One region of the Gordonia phthalatica genome, then DNA from elsewhere that is predicted to be linked to it. Evidence: predicted binding sites of a transcription regulator. Region 1 holds the regulator's gene; the other holds the start of a gene.
What was found. Region 1 encodes LexA, which represses DNA repair genes until DNA is damaged. Its sites were predicted from a motif close to CGAACANNTGTTCG; they were not measured.
Positions count from the first base shown of each region.

Region 2: ACH46_RS02245 (HNH endonuclease signature motif containing protein) is a predicted target of LexA. The motif match lies at 2,386-2,399, and genes of this name have one in related genera.

Region 1 is NZ_CP011853.1:1,947,130-1,952,043, forward strand. Features, by position in the region: gene ACH46_RS09115 (DeoR/GlpR family DNA-binding transcription regulator) at 1-112, opposite strand, end outside; gene ACH46_RS09120 (phosphoenolpyruvate--protein phosphotransferase) at 248-1,960, shown strand; gene lexA (transcriptional repressor LexA) at 1,968-2,627, opposite strand; gene ACH46_RS21595 (LysM peptidoglycan-binding domain-containing protein) at 2,812-3,312, shown strand; gene nrdR (transcriptional regulator NrdR) at 3,358-3,807, shown strand; gene hrpA (ATP-dependent RNA helicase HrpA) at 3,812-4,914, opposite strand, start outside.
Region 2 is NZ_CP011853.1:483,968-488,881, forward strand. Features, by position in the region: gene rfbA (glucose-1-phosphate thymidylyltransferase RfbA) at 1-213, shown strand, start outside; gene ACH46_RS02240 (dTDP-4-dehydrorhamnose 3,5-epimerase family protein) at 218-832, shown strand; gene ACH46_RS02245 (HNH endonuclease signature motif containing protein) at 869-2,359, opposite strand; gene ACH46_RS02250 (SGNH/GDSL hydrolase family protein) at 2,550-3,401, shown strand; gene ACH46_RS02255 (2,3-butanediol dehydrogenase) at 3,537-4,583, shown strand; gene ACH46_RS02260 (nuclear transport factor 2 family protein) at 4,623-4,914, shown strand, end outside.

The sequences.
Region 1 (4,914 bases):
GGCGCACGGTCTCGCCGGTCACCGCGAACCGGGCGGCGAGGTCGGCGACCGAGACGCGACCGCGCGAACGCACTTCGTTCGCGATCGCGGACTGCCGTTCTTCGGCGTACATCGCGACTCCTTCGAGGCCCGGATCCGGAGGTGTGGATCACAGCGAATGTTGATTTCTGTTGATTTGTTTGGATCTACATCTTTGTTTACATGGGTCCGTGTTGCCACGTCAAGAGGTTCTTGTAATCTGTCTCACATGACCCAGGTGACTTCCGACTTGCAGGCCGACAACCCGTTCGCAGCGCAGACCATCGTCTCCGGCACTCCCGTCGTCGGGGGCCTCGCCTACGGACCCGTGATCCGACCGGGCGAGCGCCCGAGCTTCGACGGCATCGACGCCACGACGATCGCCGAGGACCTCCGCGAGGCGGAGATGGAACGCTTCACCGCCGCTGCCGCCGTCGTCGGTGACCGGCTCGCCGACCGGGCGTCGCACAGCACCGGTGTCGCCGCCGAAGTCCTCACGGCCACCGCGGGTCTGGCGCGCGACCGCGGATGGGCGAGCACGGCGGGCAAGTCCATCAAGGCGGGGGTTCCCGCGCCGCTGGCCGCCATCGCCGCGACCGATCAGTTCGCCGAGATGTTCACCAAGCTGGGCGGCCTGATGGCCGAGCGGGTGACCGACTTGAAGGACGTCCGCGACCGCGTCGTCGCGGAACTCCTCGGTCTTCCGGAGCCCGGCATCCCGAACCCGGAGGTCCCCTCGATCCTGCTCGCCGACGACCTCGCGCCCGCGGACACCGCGGGATTGGATCCGACGCGGGTGATCGGGCTCGGCATGCGGCTCGGCGGGCCGAGCAGCCACACCGCGATCATCGCTCGCCAGCTCGCCATTCCGTGCGTGGTCGCCGCCGCCGACCTCGATGAGATCCCCACGGGGGCACTGGGATACGTCGACGGCGACCGAGGAACAGTCGGAACCGAGCCCGACGCGGACGCCATCGCCGCCGCCGTCGAGCATGCGCGGGAGAAGGCCGAACAGATCGCGGCGTGGCGGGGGCCGGGCCGCACCGCCGACGGGCACGAGGTGCTGATTCTCGCGAACGTCGCCGACGGCGTCTCGGCGCGGGCCGGTGCCGAGGCCCCGGTGCAGGGCGTCGGACTGTTCCGCACCGAACTCGCCTTCCTCGACCGGTCGAACGAGCCGACCGTCGAGGAGCAGGTGGCGCTCTACCGCGAGGTGATCGACGCGTTCCCCGGCCAGAAGGTGGTGATCCGCACCCTGGACGCCGGCTCGGACAAGCCCCTGAAGTTCGTCGCCCACGCCGACGAGCCGAACCCCGCCATGGGTGTCCGTGGCAACCGGATCGTGCAGACCCATCCCGAGATCCGCGACAAGCAGCTCGACGCGCTCGCCGCCGCGGCGCAGGGCGATGGCCGCGCCACGCCGTGGGTCATGGCGCCGATGATCGCGACCGTCGACGAGGCGCGCGAGTTCGCCGGGCAGATCCGCGATCGCGGCCTGATCCCGGGAGTCATGGTGGAGGTGCCGTCGGCGGCCATCATGGCCGACGCGATCCTCGCGGAGGTCGACTTCGTCTCGATCGGCACCAACGACCTCACGCAGTACACGATGGCCGCCGACCGGATGTCGCCCGACCTCGCCACGCTGACCGATCCGTGGCAGCCCGCGGTCCTCGCGCTGATCGCGCGCGTCGGTGACGCCGGACAGCGTCAGGGGAAGCAGGTCGGCGTGTGCGGTGAAGCGGCCGCCGACCCGCTGCTGGCCTGCGTGCTGGTGGGGCTGGGCGTCACGTCGCTGTCGTCGGCACCCGCGGCGTCGGCCGCCGTCGGTCTCAAGCTGAGCGGGGTGACCCTGGAACAGTGCAGGGCCGCGGGTGCGGCGGCGGTTGCCGCCGCGAGTCCCGCGGCCGCTCGAGACGCCGCTCGCGCGGCGCTCGGGGAGTGATGCTCGGTTAGATTCGCCGCATCACGGTGACGACCTTGCCGAGAATGGCGGCGTCGTCACCGGGGATGGGGTCGAAGTGCTCGTTGTGCGGCATCAGCCACACGTGGCCGTCGGTCCGCTTGAACGTCTTGACGGTGGCTTCACCGTCGATCATGGCGGCGACGATGTCGCCGTTGTCGGCGACGTTCTGCTGACGCACCACCACCCAGTCGCCATCGCAGATCGCGGCATCGACCATCGACTCGCCGACGACGCGCAGCATGAACAGTGATCCCTCGCCGACCAGTTCGCGCGGCAGCGGGAAGACCTCCTCCACGGCCTGCTCGGCGAGGATCGGCCCGCCGGCGGCGATCCGACCGAGGACGGGGACGAAGGTCGGGGTGGGCAGGGCGTCACCGTCGACGGCCGCGCCGCCCGACGGGGGCGTGCGCGAGTCGTCGCGCACGTTGACCGCGCGGGGGCGGTGGGGATCGCGCTTGAGAAGGCCTCGGCGCTCCAGGGTGCGGAGTTGATGCGCCACCGACGATGTGGACGTGAGGCCCACCGCCTCGCCGATCTCGCGGATGCTCGGCGGGTAGCCGCGTTCGCGGACGGACTTGCGGATGACCTCCAGAACGTCGCGCTGACGCTGGGTGAGCGACGCCTCGAGCGTGGCGGTCGAGAGCATCGGATCGGGCGTGTCAGTCACCGGTGTGGCCTTTCGTCAGCTGTGTTCGATCGATGACCTGAAGGCTAGTTGAGTAGGTCACAAAACTCAAACAATTGTTCGATGCGTGTCGGCGATTGTCAGACCCATCGTGTTAACTATCGAACAAGAGTTCTTCGAACACTCGATCGAATGGAGACGAGCGATGAGTACCCCCACCGTCACGGCGCCCGCGCCGCGCCGTTTCGTCCGCGAGATGACCATGACCTGCGACCTTCCGGTCGTCGAGACCTCCCGGGTCTGCCGTCCCACCGGTCGTCCCGAACGCCGCGACATCGGCGTTCGTCGGTCATCGATCGCCCATTCGGGGGGCAGGGTCGTTCGAACGGAGGAACGGAGCCGAACGGTTGTTCGTCCGTTCGAACATCGGTGGGTCAGCGTCCTCCTCGTCGCCGGCGTGCTCGCCGCGATGGCCTGGCTGGTGCTCATGATCGACGGCGGGGCGCAGGACGGTGCCGCTCCGGTCACGCCGGCCGCCACGTCCGTGGTCTACGTGCGGTCCGGGGAGTCGCTCACATCGCTGGCCGAGCGGATCGCCCCCGACCTGCCCGTCGACGGGGTGATAGCTCAGGTGCGCGAGCTGAACGGACTCGAGACCTCCGGCCTGGTGGTCGGCCAGCCGTTGATCGTGCCGGACTACCGATAGTCCCTGGCTCCACGGCCGTGTCGGGCTGCCGGGTATTCTCGACCCATGCGCTGCCCGTTCTGCAAGAACGACGACACCAGAGTGGTCGATTCCCGAGTCACCGACGACGGTCAGGCGATTCGTCGCCGCCGGTCGTGCAGTGCGTGCGGGCGTCGCTTCAGTACCGTCGAGTCCGCCGTCCTGACCGTCGTGAAACGCAACGGCCTCACCGAGCCCTTCAGCCGGGAGAAGGTCATGAAGGGCGTGCGGCGTGCGAGCCAGGGGCGGCACGTCGACGAGGACTCGCTGGCGAAACTCGCCTCCCAGGTCGAGGACGCCGTGCGCTCGTCCGGGTCCGCCGAGATCTCCAGCAACGAGGTGGCGATGGCCATCCTCGGTCCGCTGCGCGACCTCGACGAGGTGGCCTACCTCCGGTTCGCGTCGGTGTACCGATCGTTCGAGTCGGCCGACGACTTCCAGCGCGAGATCGACGAACTGCGTCGCGACCGGCGCTGACCGCTCAGAACTTGTCGATCGCCTTGATGATGCGCTGTTCGGACACCGAACCGCTGGTGCCGAGCTGCTGAGCGAACAGGCTGACGCGCAGTTCTTCGAGGCGCCACTGGACCAGTTCGGCCAGATCCGCGTGTCGCGACGCGGGCAACTGGGCTTCGCGACGGTTCCACGCCGCGACCACGCGGTCGATGGAAGCGAGGGCTTCGTTGTCCCGAGCACCCGCGGTGGCCAGTCCTTCCAGACGCAGTCGGGCGGCGGTGAGGTAGCGGGGCAGCGACCGCAGGTGCACCAGCGCGGTGGCACCGATGAACCCGTCGAACACCAGATTCGATGTCTGGTCGGCCACGTCGTCTGCGGCGAGGGTGCCGCTGCGGGCGTCGATCGCCCTGCGCACGGGTGAGTACTCGGCGAGCGCGGCGACGGCGGCGACGAAGTACTCGGGGGCGCGCGACCGGATCACGGGGGAGACCCGGGCGGACAGTTCGGCGAAATCGGTGGGCGTTCGCAGATCGGCCAGGTGCTTCTCGGCGGCGAGCGTGTCGGTGATGGCGCGCGCCGTGCAGTCGGCCAGCAGGGCGTCGATGTCGCGGTACGGGTTCTGACTGAGGGCGAGCTTCGAGGCCGGCGGAAGAGAGTTGGCGAGTCGACGGCTCGGCGGCTGCACTGACCGGCGGAGCAGTTCCGCTGCGGCGGCACGGATTCCCGCGTCGCGCTCGGCGGTGGAGGCGGCCACCGCGGTGCGGACGCCCTGGCCCGGTACGGCGAGGAGCGTCGGGTAGCGGGTGATCTGCTGCCCGGCGACGGTCGCGGTCTCCGACTCGGCGAGGGTGCCGAGACCGTCGGCGGACCAGGTGCGGTGGATCGGGGTCGCCGGGGTGTTTCCGCTGCCGCCGTCGAGGTCGTCGCGGATGGCGGCGAGGCGGTCGCCGCGGGCGATGATCGCACCCTTCGCGTCCACGACTGCGAAATGCATGCGCAGGTGCGCAGGCAGATTGTCGGGTCGGAAGTCGCGCGGCGAGAGGGTGACGCCCGAGATCGTCGACAGTTCGCGCGCGAGACCGGTGAGCAGCGGTTCGGCGCGGGCGGTGAGGCGGCTGAGAGCGAGGT
Region 2 (4,914 bases), 1.5 Mb from region 1:
GACACCGGCACCTTCGACTCGCTCCTCGACGCCGGCAACTTCGTTCGGACCGTCGAGCAGCGGCAGGGTTTGAAGATCGGTGTGCCGGAGGAGATCGCCTGGCGACTCGGCTATCTCGACGACGACGAACTGCGTGCGGCCGCGGCGCGACTGGCGAAGTCCGGCTACGGAGACTATCTGCTCGATCTGATCGAGCGCGGACGGGAGCTGTGAACCGATGAAGGCCAGAGAACTGACGATCGTCGGGGCGTGGGAGTTCACGCCCGTCCTGCACGGTGACGACCGCGGTGTGTTCCTGGAGGCGTTCAAGGCCGACGTGCTCGCCGAGACCATCGGACATCGCTTCGACCTCGCGCAGGTCAACACGTCGGTGTCGGCTGCCGGTGTGCTGCGCGGCATCCATTTCGCGGACGTGCCGCCCGGTCAGGCCAAGTACGTGACCTGCACGGTCGGGTCGATCCTCGACGTGATCGTCGACATCCGCGTCGGTTCCCCGACCTTCGGTCGGTGGGACGCGGTTCTGCTGGACGACGTCGATCGCAAGGCCGTCTACCTCTCCGAGGGCATCGGCCACGGCTTCTGCTCGCTGGAGGACGGTTCCACCGTCACCTACCTCTGCTCCACCGGCTACAACCCGGGTGGTGAGCACGGCGTGAACCCGCTCGATCCCGAGATCGGGATCGACTGGCCGCGCGTCGCGCGCGACGGCACGCCCCTCGAGTACGAGTTGTCGGCGAAGGACCTCGCCGCGCCGTCCCTGTCGGAGGCTCGCGAGGCCGGGCTCCTGCCGGAGTACGGCGCGGTGGCGGATTTCGTCGACGGACTGCGCTGACGGCATGCCGGTACCCCTGGCCGGCGTGCTTGCCGGTCAGGCGGTCAACAGGCGGGTGAGGTAGGCCTCGACCCGGGAGTCCTCCGGGGCCGGTGGGGCGTGGGGCCCGAGGTCGGGCAGGAGTTCGGCGCCATCCGTGGGTTGAGCGAGCGCAGCGAGTCGAAACCCCCGGCGAACCTCACCACGGTTTCGACCGACGCCTCGGTCTGCGGCCTCGGACGTCGGCTCAACCCTCGACTCCGTCGCGGTTTCCCACTGGCCGACTTGGTGGCCGACCGATCGGTTGTGGCGCCCGCACGCGGCGCCGAGATTGTCGATGTCGGTGGGACCGCCGTCGCGCCATTCAGTGAGGTGGTGCGCCTCGGTTCGCGCGAACGGCGCCGAGCATTCCGGGGCGGTGCACCCGCGATCGCGGGCGAACAACATCAACCGCTGATCCTGCGAGGCCAGACGACGTCCCCGCCCGAACCACAACGCCTTACCCGTCGCGGCGGAGAACACCGCCAGGTGCGGCTGCACCGCACCAGCGACATGCACCAACTCCCGCACCGGCAGGCGGGTGCCGGTCGCGGTGACCGCGACCCAGGCCCGCTGGGCCAGTTCCTTGTCGGTGACCGTCACGACCAGTTCGGTCGAGAGTTTACCGACCGGCACCCCGGAGGCGGCGTGCGCGGTCTGCAGGATCGCCAGCAGCGCATCATGATTGCGCTGACCCGCGGTGCGGGTGTCGCGCTCGGCCGCGGCGGCCAAAACCGCCGGGTCGGCCAGATCGGCGGCCCCGCGCGGGGACTCGGGATCATCCGGATTGTTTACCCCGGGTGCGGCCCACTGGCCGAGCATGACTTCCAGGTTGGCGCGCAGCTCGGGGCTGAGTTGGGCGCGGACCTTGCTCATCAACTGCCGGTCCTGCGGCATGAGGGTCAGGCCGCGACGGCGCGCGCGGTCACGTTCGTCGGTGACCTGCCCGTCCGGATCCAGGTGCGCCAGCAGGCGGTGCCCGGCCTGCGCCACGCCCGCGGGGGACAAGTCGCGGGCGATGGCCGCCAACTGGGCCTCCGCCCGACCCCGAGTTTCGGCGTCGACCGCGGAAGGAATCCGGTCCATGACGGCCGCGATTTCCCGGACATGGCCGCCGCCGATGGCGCCGTCGGCGACCGCGGTGGCGGTGGCCGGCAACACCGGGTCGAGGGTTGCTCCGGTGAGGGAGGAGAATTGGCCGATCGCTTCGGCGGCGATCCGGCGGCGTTTGGCTTCGCCGTCACCGACCCGCAGGTGCTGGGCCAGGAACTGGTGCAGGGAGAACAGGCCGACCTTGCGGACCGCGTTGCGGTCGGAGATCTCCACCAACAAGGCGGCATCGGCGCCGTCGAGACGACGACGCGCCGACTCCATCACCTCGGCGGTGGTGACCAACTGGTCCTCGGTCACCGCCCCGAACGGAGCCGCGGCGAACTTGGCGGCCACCTGGTCCATCAGGGCGGCCAACGCGACCGGATCCTCCGGCAACTGGATGCCGTTTTCGTTCACGTAGACCACCTCCTCGGATACAGTTACGAACCTTTGTTCGAACGTTTGAATGCACTGTATCGCGACCCTCTGACAATTCCGGGAAAGTGGCATCGGACCAGTTCGCAGATGTGAAACCGCAATTCTGGGTAGTGTTCGACCTGCATTCGTCGCCTATGCGTGGATGGGCGTCTCGTGGATGGGAGGCCCGGTGAGACTAGGTTTGGTCAGCAGATCTGTGGGCGCGGTGGCGGTCGTCGCCGGGATCACCCTGGCACCGCCTGTCGATGCCGCACCGCTCGTGGACTACGTCGCGATGGGCGACAGCTTCTCCGCCGGATCGGGTGTGGAACCCGTCGCACCCGGTGGGCAGGATTGTCTCCGGTCGTCGCGGAACTATGCGCACATCCTCGCCGCGAAGAACGACTTCCGCCTGACCGACGTCAGCTGCGGTGCCGCCGACACGAACGACTTCTTCCATCCGCAGAAGGCCGGCATGAAGCCGCAACTCGCGGCGCTCGACGCGAACACCGATCTCGTCACCTTCTCGATCGGCGGCAACGACGGCAACGTCTTCGCCACGACCATCGGCAAGTGCGTGGTCGTCGGAGCGTTCGGTGTGGCGCCGGGGACGCCCTGCGACGATCTCTTCGCCGCGGGAGTGGCGCGCGAGATCAGGATGCAGACCTACCCGAAGCTCGTTCGCGCCATGCGGGCGGTCCGACAGAAGGCTCCGAACGCGCAGGTCTACGCCCTCAACTACCTTCGCCTGGTGCCGAACCGCGCGGTCGCCTGCCCGGGTGTTCCGGTCACCCGCGGCGACGTGAAGACCGCGTATCGCATCCAGACCGAACTGTCGGATGCGATCGAGCGCGCCGCCCACAAGACCGGCGTCACCTTCGTCGACGTGGCTGTCGGCTCTGTCGGCCACGAGGCGTGCAAGCCTCGCGGAGTCCGCTACGTGGAGCCGCTGGTCGGCGCCGCGCAGCTGGTCCCTCTGCACCCGAACGCGCTGGGTGAGCGGCAGATGGCGAAGGTCGTCGGCGCGGCGATCGGCCGCTGACCCCGTCCCACGATCACCCGCCGCGCGATTTCTCCCGCCGCATGATTCTCCGTCGCGCTCAGTGGGACGACCCCCACCGCGCGAGCCGCAACCGGCCGATGATCGGTCGAAACGCTCGCGACCCGGAGGTCTCACGTGAAATCGTTGCTGCTGTATGCCGCCCGGGACGCTCGGATCGCCGACGTCCCGGAACCGGAACCCGGCCCCGGCCAGGTGAAGGTCAAGGTGGAGTGCGCGGGCATCTGCGGATCCGACCTCTCGCTGTTCCAGTACTCGCCGATCCCGGCGGGATTCACCCATCCGCTGCTGTGCACACACGGCCCGCACGCGCTGGGGCATGAGTTCTCCGGACGCGTGGTCGCGCTCGGCGACGGCGTCGACGACATCGAGGTCGGCGCGCTGGTCGCGGTGCGCCCCAACGTCTACGACGGCACCTGCCCGGCCTGCGAACGCGGTGAGCAGAACCTCTGCGCGCAGGGCGGCTTCATCGGCGTCAGCGGCGGGGGAGGCGGCTTCAGCGAGTACGTCGTCGCGGGCCGCGACGCGGCGCACGTGATCCCCGAACGGTTCGGTGCCGAGGTGGCCGCGATGGTCGAGTCGACGGCGGTCGCCTGGCACGCGGTGAAGCAGTCGGGCGGGGGCGACGGCACCACGGCGCTGGTCGTCGGAGCCGGCCCCGTCGGACTGGCGCTGGTGTCCTGCCTCCTGGCGCGCGGCGCGTCGAAGGTCTTCGTCAGTGAACTCAGCGAGGCGCGCAAGGCGCGCGCCGTCGAGATGGGCGCGGAAGTTCTGGACCCGAGCCAGACGGATGTCGTGGCGCACGTACAGGCACTCGGCGGCGTCGACGTCTCCTTCGACGCGTCCGGCGTCGGCCAGCCCACCTACGACACCGCGCTCGACGCGCTCCGTCCCGGCGGCACGTCGGTCGTCGTCGCGATGTTCCACGAACCGGTCCAGGTGGACCTGCAGAAGTACATGACGAGCGAGAAGAAGCTGGTCGGATCCATGGCCTACACGGACGTGGACTTCGGCGAGGTGGTGGAGGCGATCGTCGACGGCCGCCTGGACCCGCGCCCGCTCATCACCGGGCGCATCCGACTCGACGACGTCGTCGACAAGGGCCTGAACCATCTGCTCGGTGAGGGTCGGAACAGCGAGATCAAGATCCTCGTGACTCCGTGACACGGTTCCACCGTTGATCGGAACCAGAAAGGAGTAATCGTGTCCGATATCGAAACCCGACTCCGGTTGGTCGAGGATCGTCTGGAGATCCTCAACCTGGAGGGTCTCTATGCCGAGACCTGGGACTTCGGCGACGCCGACGGCTGGGCGGCGCTCTTCACCGACGACGGAGTCTTCGAGATGCTGTCGCCGACCGGTGAGGTGACCAGGACGGTCGCAGGCACCGCGGACCTGACGGCGTTCTGCGAAGACCTCAACCGCACCTTTCAGGGCCTGCACCTGATCCACGCACCGCGGGTCACCCTGGACGGGGACATCGCCTCCGCGCACA